3 regions of the Geobacillus sp. PLS 41 genome follow, and region 1 is predicted to be linked to each of the others. Evidence: riboswitches for the same ligand, from Rfam matches in the RefSeq annotation. Region 1 holds a riboswitch; each other region holds the start of a gene.
The links. A riboswitch is a leader RNA that binds a small molecule or an ion and turns the genes downstream of it on or off. The one in region 1 is predicted to bind cobalamin.

Region 1 (3,207 bases):
AGCCGATTTATGCGATCAATTTTTAGACGAGTTGCAAGTATGCGAGTTGCCGTTCCAATCGTACGGCGGAAAGCGGGCGTTTTCCGGGCCGATTGCGACGGTCGATGTGTTTGAAGACAACGTCCTTGTCCGAGAAGCGCTGGAGACGGTGCCGCCGGGGACGGTGCTCGTGGTCGATGGAAAAGGCTCGCGCCGCGTCGCGCTATTAGGCGACCGGCTGGCGCAAATCGCTTGCGAGAGGGGGCTTGCTGGCGTCATCATCCACGGCTGCATCCGCGATTCAGCGGAAATTGGCGCCATGCCGATTGGCGTGATGGCGATCGGCACATGCCCGGTGAAAAGCAAAAAAGAGGGAAAAGGCTCACGCGACGTTGCGCTCGAGTTTGGCGGCGTCCGCTGGGAGCCAGGGGCGTACGTGTACGCTGATGCGGACGGCGTTGTCGTCGCCAACAAAGATTTGTTGGCGAAAAATGGTTGACGGCTGCGGTTGAGTCTCGTTCAATACAACGAACAGGTTGAGGCGATGGAGATGGAATGGCAGGAAGTGCGTTCATTGTATCCAAATCAATTTGTGAAATTACAAGTATTAAAGTCCCATTTAGAGGGAGATCAAGAAATCATTGAAGAGGTGGCTGTTATCGGAACGGTTTCGGACAAGGATGCAACTCGTGAGTTGCTGCAATCGAAAGGGAATCAGCTTGTTTATCATACTAGCCACAAGGAGATTGTTTTAAAAGTTCGGGGAGCGATTGGCCTGAGAGGGAAATTTCATTATGCAGATTGAATATCGTGAAGGCTTGCTGTTTGCATCGATCGAAATCGTTTATCAAGGAAGGTCTAAGTTGATTCATAATATGGTGATTGATACTGGTGCGGCGAAAACAGTGATTTCTCAAAATGCAGTAGAAGATATTCATTTGCGGGTAGAGCCGGGCGATCGTATTGTGGCTTATTACGGAATCGGTGGGAAAGAGTACGCGTTTACAAAAAAATTAGACTGTATTCAGCTAGATTCTTTCCAGCTAAGAGAGTATGAAATTGATTTTAGCGGGATGGACTATGAGGGGATTAACGGTTTGTTAGGATTGGATATATTGCTGGGCGCTGGATTTGTCTTAGACCTGGACAAGTTGGAGATGTATCGTTCTGGTTGAAATGGAACGCCCGCTCGAAATGCCAAAAAGAAGGAAAAGGCGCCCGCGACGTTGCGCTCGAGTTTGGCGGCGTCCGCTGGGAGCCAGGGGCGTACGTGTACGCTGATGCGGACGGCGTTGTCGTCGCCAACAAAGATTTGTCGGCAAAAAACGGTTGACGGCAACGCATTGGTTGTACTACGATGAAAACGGATGCTTGTTCCATGACAGCGCATATATGGCGGTAAGACAAACAAGGTGCCTAGCCCGCTTAGGGCTTGGGTGAAAAAGGGAAGCTCGGTGAAAATCCGGCACGGTGCCCGCCACTGTGATGGGGAGCTTTGCGGCAACAAGTCACTGAAGGATGCTTCGGGAAGACGCCGCCAAGCGATGATCCTAAGTCAGGAGACCTGCCTTGTTTGGATCGGACGGATGCCTACGGGACTATAGGCAGACGTGCGGGAGAATGACGGCTTTAGGGGCCCTGTTTGGGCCGTTTACGGCTTTCGTATACATTTTTCTGCACCTCTGCTGTAGAGGTGCTTTTTCTTTTGTCGAAAAACCGTCCGTCTGCCGCATTTCATTCTACCATTCTAGCAAAAGGGGGGATTTGGTGGCGACGTGGGATTTGCGGGGAATGAAGCATCATGTGCTCATTTGCAACGGAGGGACGTGCCTCCGCCATGGCGGAGATGACGTGACAACCGCGGTGCGCGAGGAAATCGCCCGCCTTGGGCTTGACGACGCTGTCCATACAACAAGGACGCGCTGCAACGGACGCTGTCAAGATGCGTGTGTGATGATCGTCTACCCGGATGGCGTCTGGTACCGGTTGATGACACCGGAGAAGGCAAAAGAGGTCGTCCATCGCCATTTGCAAAACGGCGAGCCGCTTCGCGCGTGGGCGACGTATGAATACCGTGAAGACGGGTTGACCCGTCTTGGTGGGACGGAGTCGGTTATTGGCGTTCGAAAGAGGAGGACGTAATGATGGAATGGGCCAGTTATGTAATGTTAGCGATATTTCTCGGCATGCGTCATGGGATGGACAGCGACCATGTCGCGGCCATTGCGGATATGGTCGGAAGCGAGTCGCGGCGAAGACAGCAGTTGGCGCTCGGAATCATGTACGCTATTGGACACGGAGCAATCGTGTTTGTCATGGGGGTGGCGGCGCTCATGGTCGGCGCCCGGCTTTCCGAGTCGTCAGCCGCCGCCATTGAGCTCTTAGTTGGCGTTACGCTTGTGCTTCTTGGCGGGATGATGCTTTTTTCTCTTTTTCGGCGGGGTGAGGTGAAAAGCCGGTTTCAGCTCCTTTATGAGTTCGGCCATACGGTTACTCGATGGCTGCGGGGAAGGCGGGAAATGGACAGTTGCCGTTCTTTTTCGCATGTTGGTTGGGCTGGCGCCTTGATCATCGGCATCATTCATGGCATTGGCGTCGAAAGCCCGACCCAGCTAGCCATTATCACCCACGCGGTCGGAAAAGTGCGTGTGAGCGCCGCTGTCCTTCAGCTTGTGCTGTTTGTCGCCGGCTTGCTCATTGCGACGATTGCTACAGCGGCTGGATTATCGTGGGGATTTTGGAAAGCAAAGCAGCGGGAACGACTGTTTTATGTCCTTGGTGCGGTCACAGGGATTTACAGCATATGGTTAGGGATGTCGATGATAATCGAGATATGGAGAGGGGGGCTGTAAAGTGGGCGGCAAATTGCTCATTGTCGGCTTTGGCCCGGGAAGCGTCGACCATATGACGAAACGGGCTCGGGAAGCGATTGAAGAAAGCGACGTCATCATTGGCTACAAAACGTACATCGAACTTGTGCGCGATCTCATTGCTGGAAAAGAGATCATTAGCACGGGCATGACCGAAGAAGTGAGCCGCGCCCAAGCGGCGGTGAAGTGGGCCGAGCGCGGCAAAACGGTCGCCGTCATTTCAAGCGGCGACGCCGGGTTGTACGGCATGGCGGGGCTCGTGTATGAAGTGTTGATCGAAAAAGGGTGGACGAAAGCGAGTCCGATTGAAGTCGAAGTCATCCCCGGCATTTCCGCCATTCATTCGTGCGCTGCATTG
Region 2 (3,207 bases), 870 kb from region 1:
GCAGGAGTATATGGAAGAGCTGCCGAAAATTATGTGGCATATGGACGATCCGCTTGCCGATCCTGCGGCTGTGCCGCTGTATTTTGTCGCTCGTGAGGCGAGAAAGCATGTCACGGTTGTGCTTTCCGGCGAGGGGGCGGACGAGCTGTTTGGCGGCTACAACATTTACCGCGAACCAGAGTCGTTGCGGCTGTTTGCGCGCATGCCAAACATCGTAAAAGCGGTGTTGCGGGTGATCGCGAAGATGCTTCCGGACGGAATGAAAGGAAAAAGCTTTTTGGAGCGCGGCACGACGCCGCTTGAAGAACGGTATGTCGGCAATGCGAAAATCTATAGCGAAAAGGAAAAAGCGGCGTTGCTCAAAACGTACCAAGAGGGGCGCGAATATACGGCGGTGACGGCTCCTTTTTACCGCGAAACGCTTCATTACCCACCCGTCAACCGGATGCAGTATATTGATCTTCATACATGGCTAAGGGGCGATATTTTAGTCAAAGCGGACAAAATGACGATGGCCCATTCGCTTGAGCTGCGCGTTCCCTTTTTAGACAAAAAGGTATTTGAGGTTGCTATGCAAATCGCCCCTGACATGAAAACAGCCAACGGCACGACGAAATATATTTTGCGCAAAGCGGCCGAGGGCATCGTACCGGATCATGTGTTAAACCGGAAAAAATTAGGGTTTCCCGTGCCGATTCGCCACTGGCTGAAAAACGAAATGTATGACTGGGCGAGACAGCTCATCCACGAAAGCGAAACTGATCATCTGTTCCATAAGGACGTGCTCTATCGGCTGCTGGATGAACATGCCCGCCACAAGGCGGACCACAGCCGCAAGCTGTGGACGGTCTTGGCGTTTATGGTTTGGCATCAAGTGTATGTGGAAAAGAAGTACGATTTTGCTTCATCCGCACAAAGCGAGGAGCGGCCAGCGTCTGTTTTGGAGGCGTAGCAGGGAAACGACAGGGCGTTCTAAGGGCGACACCTAGAACGCCTTTTTCGATGGTGCGGACAGTTTCCTTGCCTTTGGCGAAGCGAAAGAGAAAATTTGCTTTCTCCCGCTCTTGCAATTTTCCCGGTTTTGGTATATGCTTGTTCCATCAGGATGCTAAACTACTATATATTGGTTTTGAGGTCTTTTTTTACAACTACATATTGTTCTGCTAAGCAACGGTGTCCATCAGGACTTAATAGGGAATCCGGTGTGAATCCGGAACTGCCCCCGCAACTGTATGTGCGGACGAAATGGGATGGCCACTGGCGGCAAGAGCCATTCAGCGCGCCGCTGGGAAGGACCCAAAGTAGGACGATGCACGAGTCAGGAGACCTGCCTTGCTTGGAACGTTTCATGTTCTTCGGGGTGTGAGAAGATGAAACGATAGGGGAAAAGAACAAGGGGTTCGTCTGCCTTTTTCCGTCTGTCGTTTCATCCGCTCGCCTGCCCGAGCGGATTTTTTTATGGAGGAGGGAAGAAACGAATGACCACATTGACGAAAACGGTCATCCTCGATGATCAAGGGAAGTCGGTTTCGTTTTCACGTGAAGAGTTTGCGGCGCTGATTGAGCAAGCCGCGGCTGGATTCGGCCGTCTGTCGCTTGATGAATACGTCGAGCGTGTTTGGCAGCTTCTTAGCCGAAAGGAGTCCGTCACGGTAGAACAGCTGCACCAAACGGCTATTTTGGAAGGACTTTCTTACATTGATGAAGAAGAGCCGGACTGGACGTTTGTGTGCGCCCGGCTGTATTTGCGGCAATTGTACCGTGAAGCGGCGCGGCAGCGCGGGTACGATGAACGCGAGCGGTATGGCGATTTCTACTCGCTGCTTGTTGCGCTGACGGAACAAGGGGTGTACAGTCCGTTCTTGCTTGAACGTTATACGAAAGAAGAAGTCGACGCCATCGGTGCGTTTCTTGATCCGGAGAAGGACAAGCTGTTTACGTACATTGGGCTGCGCACGCTCGCGGACCGGTATTTGGCGCGCGATTATGAGCGGCGGTTGTATGAATTGCCGCAGGAGCGGTTTTTGGTCATTGCCATGACGCTCATGGCGAATGAACCGCAAAAGCAGCGGCTTGCGCTCGTGAAGGAAGCGTATTGGGCGTTAAGCAACTTATACATGACCGTGGCGACGCCGACGCTTGCCAACGCTGGGAAGTCGTACGGCCAGCTCTCAAGCTGCTTTGTCGATACGGTCGATGACAGCTTGCAAGGAATTTATGACAGCAACACCGACATCGCCAATTTGTCGAAATCGGGCGGCGGCATCGGCGTCTATTTAGGCAAAATCCGTTCGCGCGGCAGCGACATTAAAGGGTTCAAAGGGGTCTCTTCCGGCGTCATCCCGTGGATGAAGCAGCTGAACAATACAGCGGTGAGCGTCGATCAACTGGGACAGCGAAAGGGAGCCATTTCCGTCTATTTGGATGTGTGGCATAAAGACATTTTTGCGTTTCTCGATGCGCGGCTCAACAACGGCGACGAACGGCTGCGGACGCATGATTTGTTCACCGGCGTTTGCATCCCTGATTTGTTCATGGAGCAAGTCGAACAGCGCGGCGACTGGTACTTGTTTGATCCGCATGAAGTGCGGAAGGTGATGGGGTTTAGCTTGGAAGATTTTTATGATGAGGAAAAAGGGAGCGGCAGCTTTCGGGAAAAATATTGGCAATGCGTCAACGAACCAAGGCTGTCGAAAGAAAAAGTGCCGGCGATCGACGTGATGAAAAGCATTATGCGCAGCCAGCTCGAGTCGGGGACGCCGTTTATGTTTTACCGCGATGAAGTGAACCGGCAAAATCCGAATCGCCATCTCGGGATGATCTACTGCAGCAACCTTTGCACGGAAATCGCGCAAAACCAAAGCCCGACAGTGACGAAGCGGCAATATGTGAAAGACGGGACGATCATCATTGAGAAAATCCCAGGCGATTTTGTCGTCTGCAACTTATCGTCGATCAACTTGGCGCGGGCGGTGACCGACGGCGTTTTGGCGCGGCTGATCCCGATTCAAATGCGGATGCTCGATAATGTCATTGATTTAAACAATATCCCTGTGCTGCAAGCCGGCCTGACGAATCAAAAATACCGCGCTGTCGGGCTTGGAACCTTTGGCTGGCATCATTTGTTGGCGTTAAAAGGCATTCGCTGGGAGTCGGACGAAGCGGTCCGCTATGCCGACGAGCTGTATGAAACGATCGCGTATTTGG
Region 3 (3,207 bases), 1.6 Mb from region 1:
TCATGGTTTACTTTCATCTTTCCAAAACCGGAGGAACTATTCTTTCAACGTGGACCATTCGTGCACACAAACATATGCCTTCAAGGCGGCCTTCTGTCCAGCGAGTGAGAAAATGATTGTACACAAATCGGCAACATCCTATGATGCTCCGGATATACGGTTCCTGTTCTTTTGTCGGATAGAGACGGACGGAACAGGCTTGGCGCATTCCAATCGTCAAGAAAATTATACCATATTGCGCTTCCTCCCACTCCTTTAAGGGGGAGAGGAGCACAAGATTTCTGTAATGAATAAGGGCGATTTTTTCCGTTGCCACAGAGGAAATGAACCAAAGCAAGAGCAGGCCGAACCGAGTCGACGCTGGGATGCGTCCGGTGTTGCCAAGAGTAGCTGTCGGATCAAGACATGGGAACAGAGCCAAGCTCGATCGAATAGGCAAAACGGAAGGCAGGTCGAGGTGCCCATTCACCAACGGAGCGATCATCCTGTACCGAAACAGTGCGATGTCGTGTCTCATCGACTTATCCATCTGGATCTCCTCCTCGTCTTTCCCACCATCCATATACATTTGAATGTCAATGACAAAGTCGTGAAACTTGATCAAATTTCCTCCCCATCTTTGAAACAAATGGAAATTTCCGCCCGAAACGGCTCCTCACCACAACATGTACTTGACAAGCAATACAGCTTCCTGCACAAAGATTTGAAAAAATCACTGATTTGTTGATTTTCCCTTACAAGCGTAAATGGGGTATGTTCAGAAAAAATCATGTACAACTTTTGGTGAAGAGCCTCCGAAACAATTCACAAAAAATTTAGCACACTCTTCAGAAAAGAGGGAAAAGGCTTTCTGAAAGAATGTACAAGAAACGGTGTTTTGTTTTCGCAGAAAAATTCCATGGGCAGCGCACTTTGCCCTCCACCCGGGGATGAAAATCACACGTCAGTCCTGCATTTTCACAAAAAACATATTTTTACATAAAATACTAATATTAACTCAAAAAATATCCCTGCTTACTATGCCGTTATGCCTCTTAAAACCCCTTCACAAAAACATTTCGGTTGAAAAAAACAAAAAATTCTTTTATTCTAAATTTTATACAACCAAATAATCAGTTCACGCAACAGGTGGTTCACACATGTGGTGAACCTTAAAAGGGAAGTTTGGTGAAAATCCAACACGGTCGCGCCACTGTGATGCAGAGCTGTTTATCACAATCCACTGTTTCATTTGAAATGGGAAGGAGATAAACAGCGATGAAGCTAAGTCAGGAGACCTGCCTGTTGTATGCACTTTCGACCTACGCGTCATAGGGAGGAGTGAGGACATATGATATTGAGGCACTTCACGTATCTCAATACAAGCTAGTTATACCCTCCTTCCGTTGGAAGAGGGTTTTTTGCTTGATTGGGATCAAATAACTGGAGGTGCTTCCACATGTTCATCCGCAGTTCAAATGTAGGGTATCCACGCATTGGGGAGAAAAGAGAATGGAAAAAGACGTTAGAATCGTTTTGGAATGGGCAGATCACCAAAGAACAATGCACCAAAATGATGGAAGCGATTCGACTTGATTCGATTCGTAAACAGATGGAGAAAGGAATCGATCTCATTCCAATTGGAGATTTTTCTTTATACGATCACGTATTAGATACAGCATTCATGTTTGGATATATTCCAGAGCAATTTCAACAAATAGACGATACACTTGAGCAATATTTTGCGATGGCACGCGGGACAAATGGGCAACATGCGCTTGAAATGACGAAATGGTTTAATACAAATTACCATTACATCGTGCCTGAAATTGGACAAACAAAGCCAAGATTAGTGGAGAATCGCCTATTGAAAGAATACAACCTTGTAAAAGAAACATTCGATTTAGAAACAAAACCTGTGTTGCTTGGACCGATTACGTTTCTTTTGCTTTCTAAGCAATACGATCGACACGAGTGGCGCAAACATCTCGCACGATTAGTTCCTGTTTATGTAGAATTATTCAAACAACTAAGCGAAGCGGGCGTGTCATTCGTCCAAATCGATGAACCGATTCTCGTCCAAGATATAGACGATGACATCGTCGATGCATTTCGTGATGTATATGAAGTTTTTCATCGCGGTGTACCAAATATAAACCTTATTTTACAAACATATTTTGATAGCGTGTCGCATTATCGTGAAATCGTTGCTTTACCTGTCGCAGGCATTGGGCTTGACTTTGTACATGATAATGGCGAAAACATGAAAAACATAAACACCTATGGATTTCCGAAAGATAAAATATTAGTTGCTGGGATTGTAGATGGCCGCAATGTATGGAAAAGTTCGCTTGCCCAAAAAGCGACGCTCCTTCACCATCTAGCAAACGTTGCTGAACAACTGATCATTCAACCGTCTTGCAGCTTACTGCACGTCCCTGTCACGACAAAACACGAACATTCACTGCCGCCGGAGCTCGCTGGGGCTTTATCATTTGCCGATGAAAAATTAGATGAAATACGTATGCTGACAGAATATATGAAAGGAAACACAACAATCGACAAGCTAATCCAATACGACGAACAAACAAACAGTAATTTAGCCAAGTTCCGCAAACAACAAGAACAAATAAACGAGATCACAGCCGTTCCGGTAAGCCGAACACCTTACAGCAAACGACGAAAGATACAACAATCACATTTGCAACTCCCGCTGTTGCCGACAACGACAATCGGCAGCTTCCCGCAGACGAGCGACGTGCGTCAAGCTCGGATGAAGTGGAAAAAAGGGGAATGGAACGATCATCAATATAAGTCCTTTATAAAGAAAGAAATCGCAAAATGGATCGACATTCAAGAGCAACTGCAGCTCGACGTGCTTGTCCATGGGGAATTTGAGCGCACAGATATGGTAGAATTTTTCGGTGAAAAGCTGCAAGGCATGGCATGCACGACAAACGGCTGGGTACAATCGTATGGATCACGTTGTGTTCGCCCGCCCATTATTTTTAGCCATGTGTCCTACCAACAACCGATGACCGTAGAAGAAACGGTATATGCCCAGTCGCTGACCCATAAACCTGTCAAAGGCATGCTGACAGGCCCTGTAACCATGTTAAACTGGTCGTTCGTTCGCGACGACATTCCACGAAAACATGTGCTGACACAGCTCGCCTTGGCCATTCGTGAAGAAGTGTTGCGCTTGGAAGCGAAAGGCATACGCATCAT

Region 2: it holds a riboswitch for cobalamin, as region 1 does, so the genes downstream of both, ACVX3G_RS15715 (ribonucleoside-diphosphate reductase subunit alpha) here and ACVX3G_RS11310 ((2Fe-2S) ferredoxin domain-containing protein) in region 1, are expected to answer to the same signal.
Region 3: it holds a riboswitch for cobalamin, as region 1 does, so the genes downstream of both, metE (5-methyltetrahydropteroyltriglutamate--homocysteine S-methyltransferase) here and ACVX3G_RS11310 ((2Fe-2S) ferredoxin domain-containing protein) in region 1, are expected to answer to the same signal.

The regions. Positions count from the first base shown of each region.
Region 1 is NZ_CM151395.1:2,268,626-2,271,832, forward strand. It holds gene rraA (ribonuclease E activity regulator RraA) at 1-478, shown strand, start outside; gene ACVX3G_RS11295 (hypothetical protein) at 530-784, shown strand; gene ACVX3G_RS11300 (retropepsin-like aspartic protease) at 774-1,154, shown strand; partial or broken gene ACVX3G_RS11305 (RraA family protein) at 1,172-1,312, shown strand; cobalamin riboswitch at 1,373-1,565, shown strand; gene ACVX3G_RS11310 ((2Fe-2S) ferredoxin domain-containing protein) at 1,747-2,121, shown strand; gene ACVX3G_RS11315 (HoxN/HupN/NixA family nickel/cobalt transporter) at 2,124-2,831, shown strand; gene cobJ (precorrin-3B C(17)-methyltransferase) at 2,833-3,207, shown strand, end outside.
Region 2 is NZ_CM151395.1:3,139,179-3,142,385, reverse strand. It holds gene asnB (asparagine synthase (glutamine-hydrolyzing)) at 1-952, shown strand, start outside; cobalamin riboswitch at 1,154-1,349, shown strand; gene ACVX3G_RS15715 (ribonucleoside-diphosphate reductase subunit alpha) at 1,479-3,207, shown strand, end outside.
Region 3 is NZ_CM151395.1:360,890-364,096, forward strand. It holds gene ACVX3G_RS01635 (helix-turn-helix domain-containing protein) at 14-469, opposite strand; partial or broken gene ACVX3G_RS01640 (helix-turn-helix domain-containing protein) at 452-529, opposite strand; cobalamin riboswitch at 1,110-1,299, shown strand; gene metE (5-methyltetrahydropteroyltriglutamate--homocysteine S-methyltransferase) at 1,439-3,207, shown strand, end outside.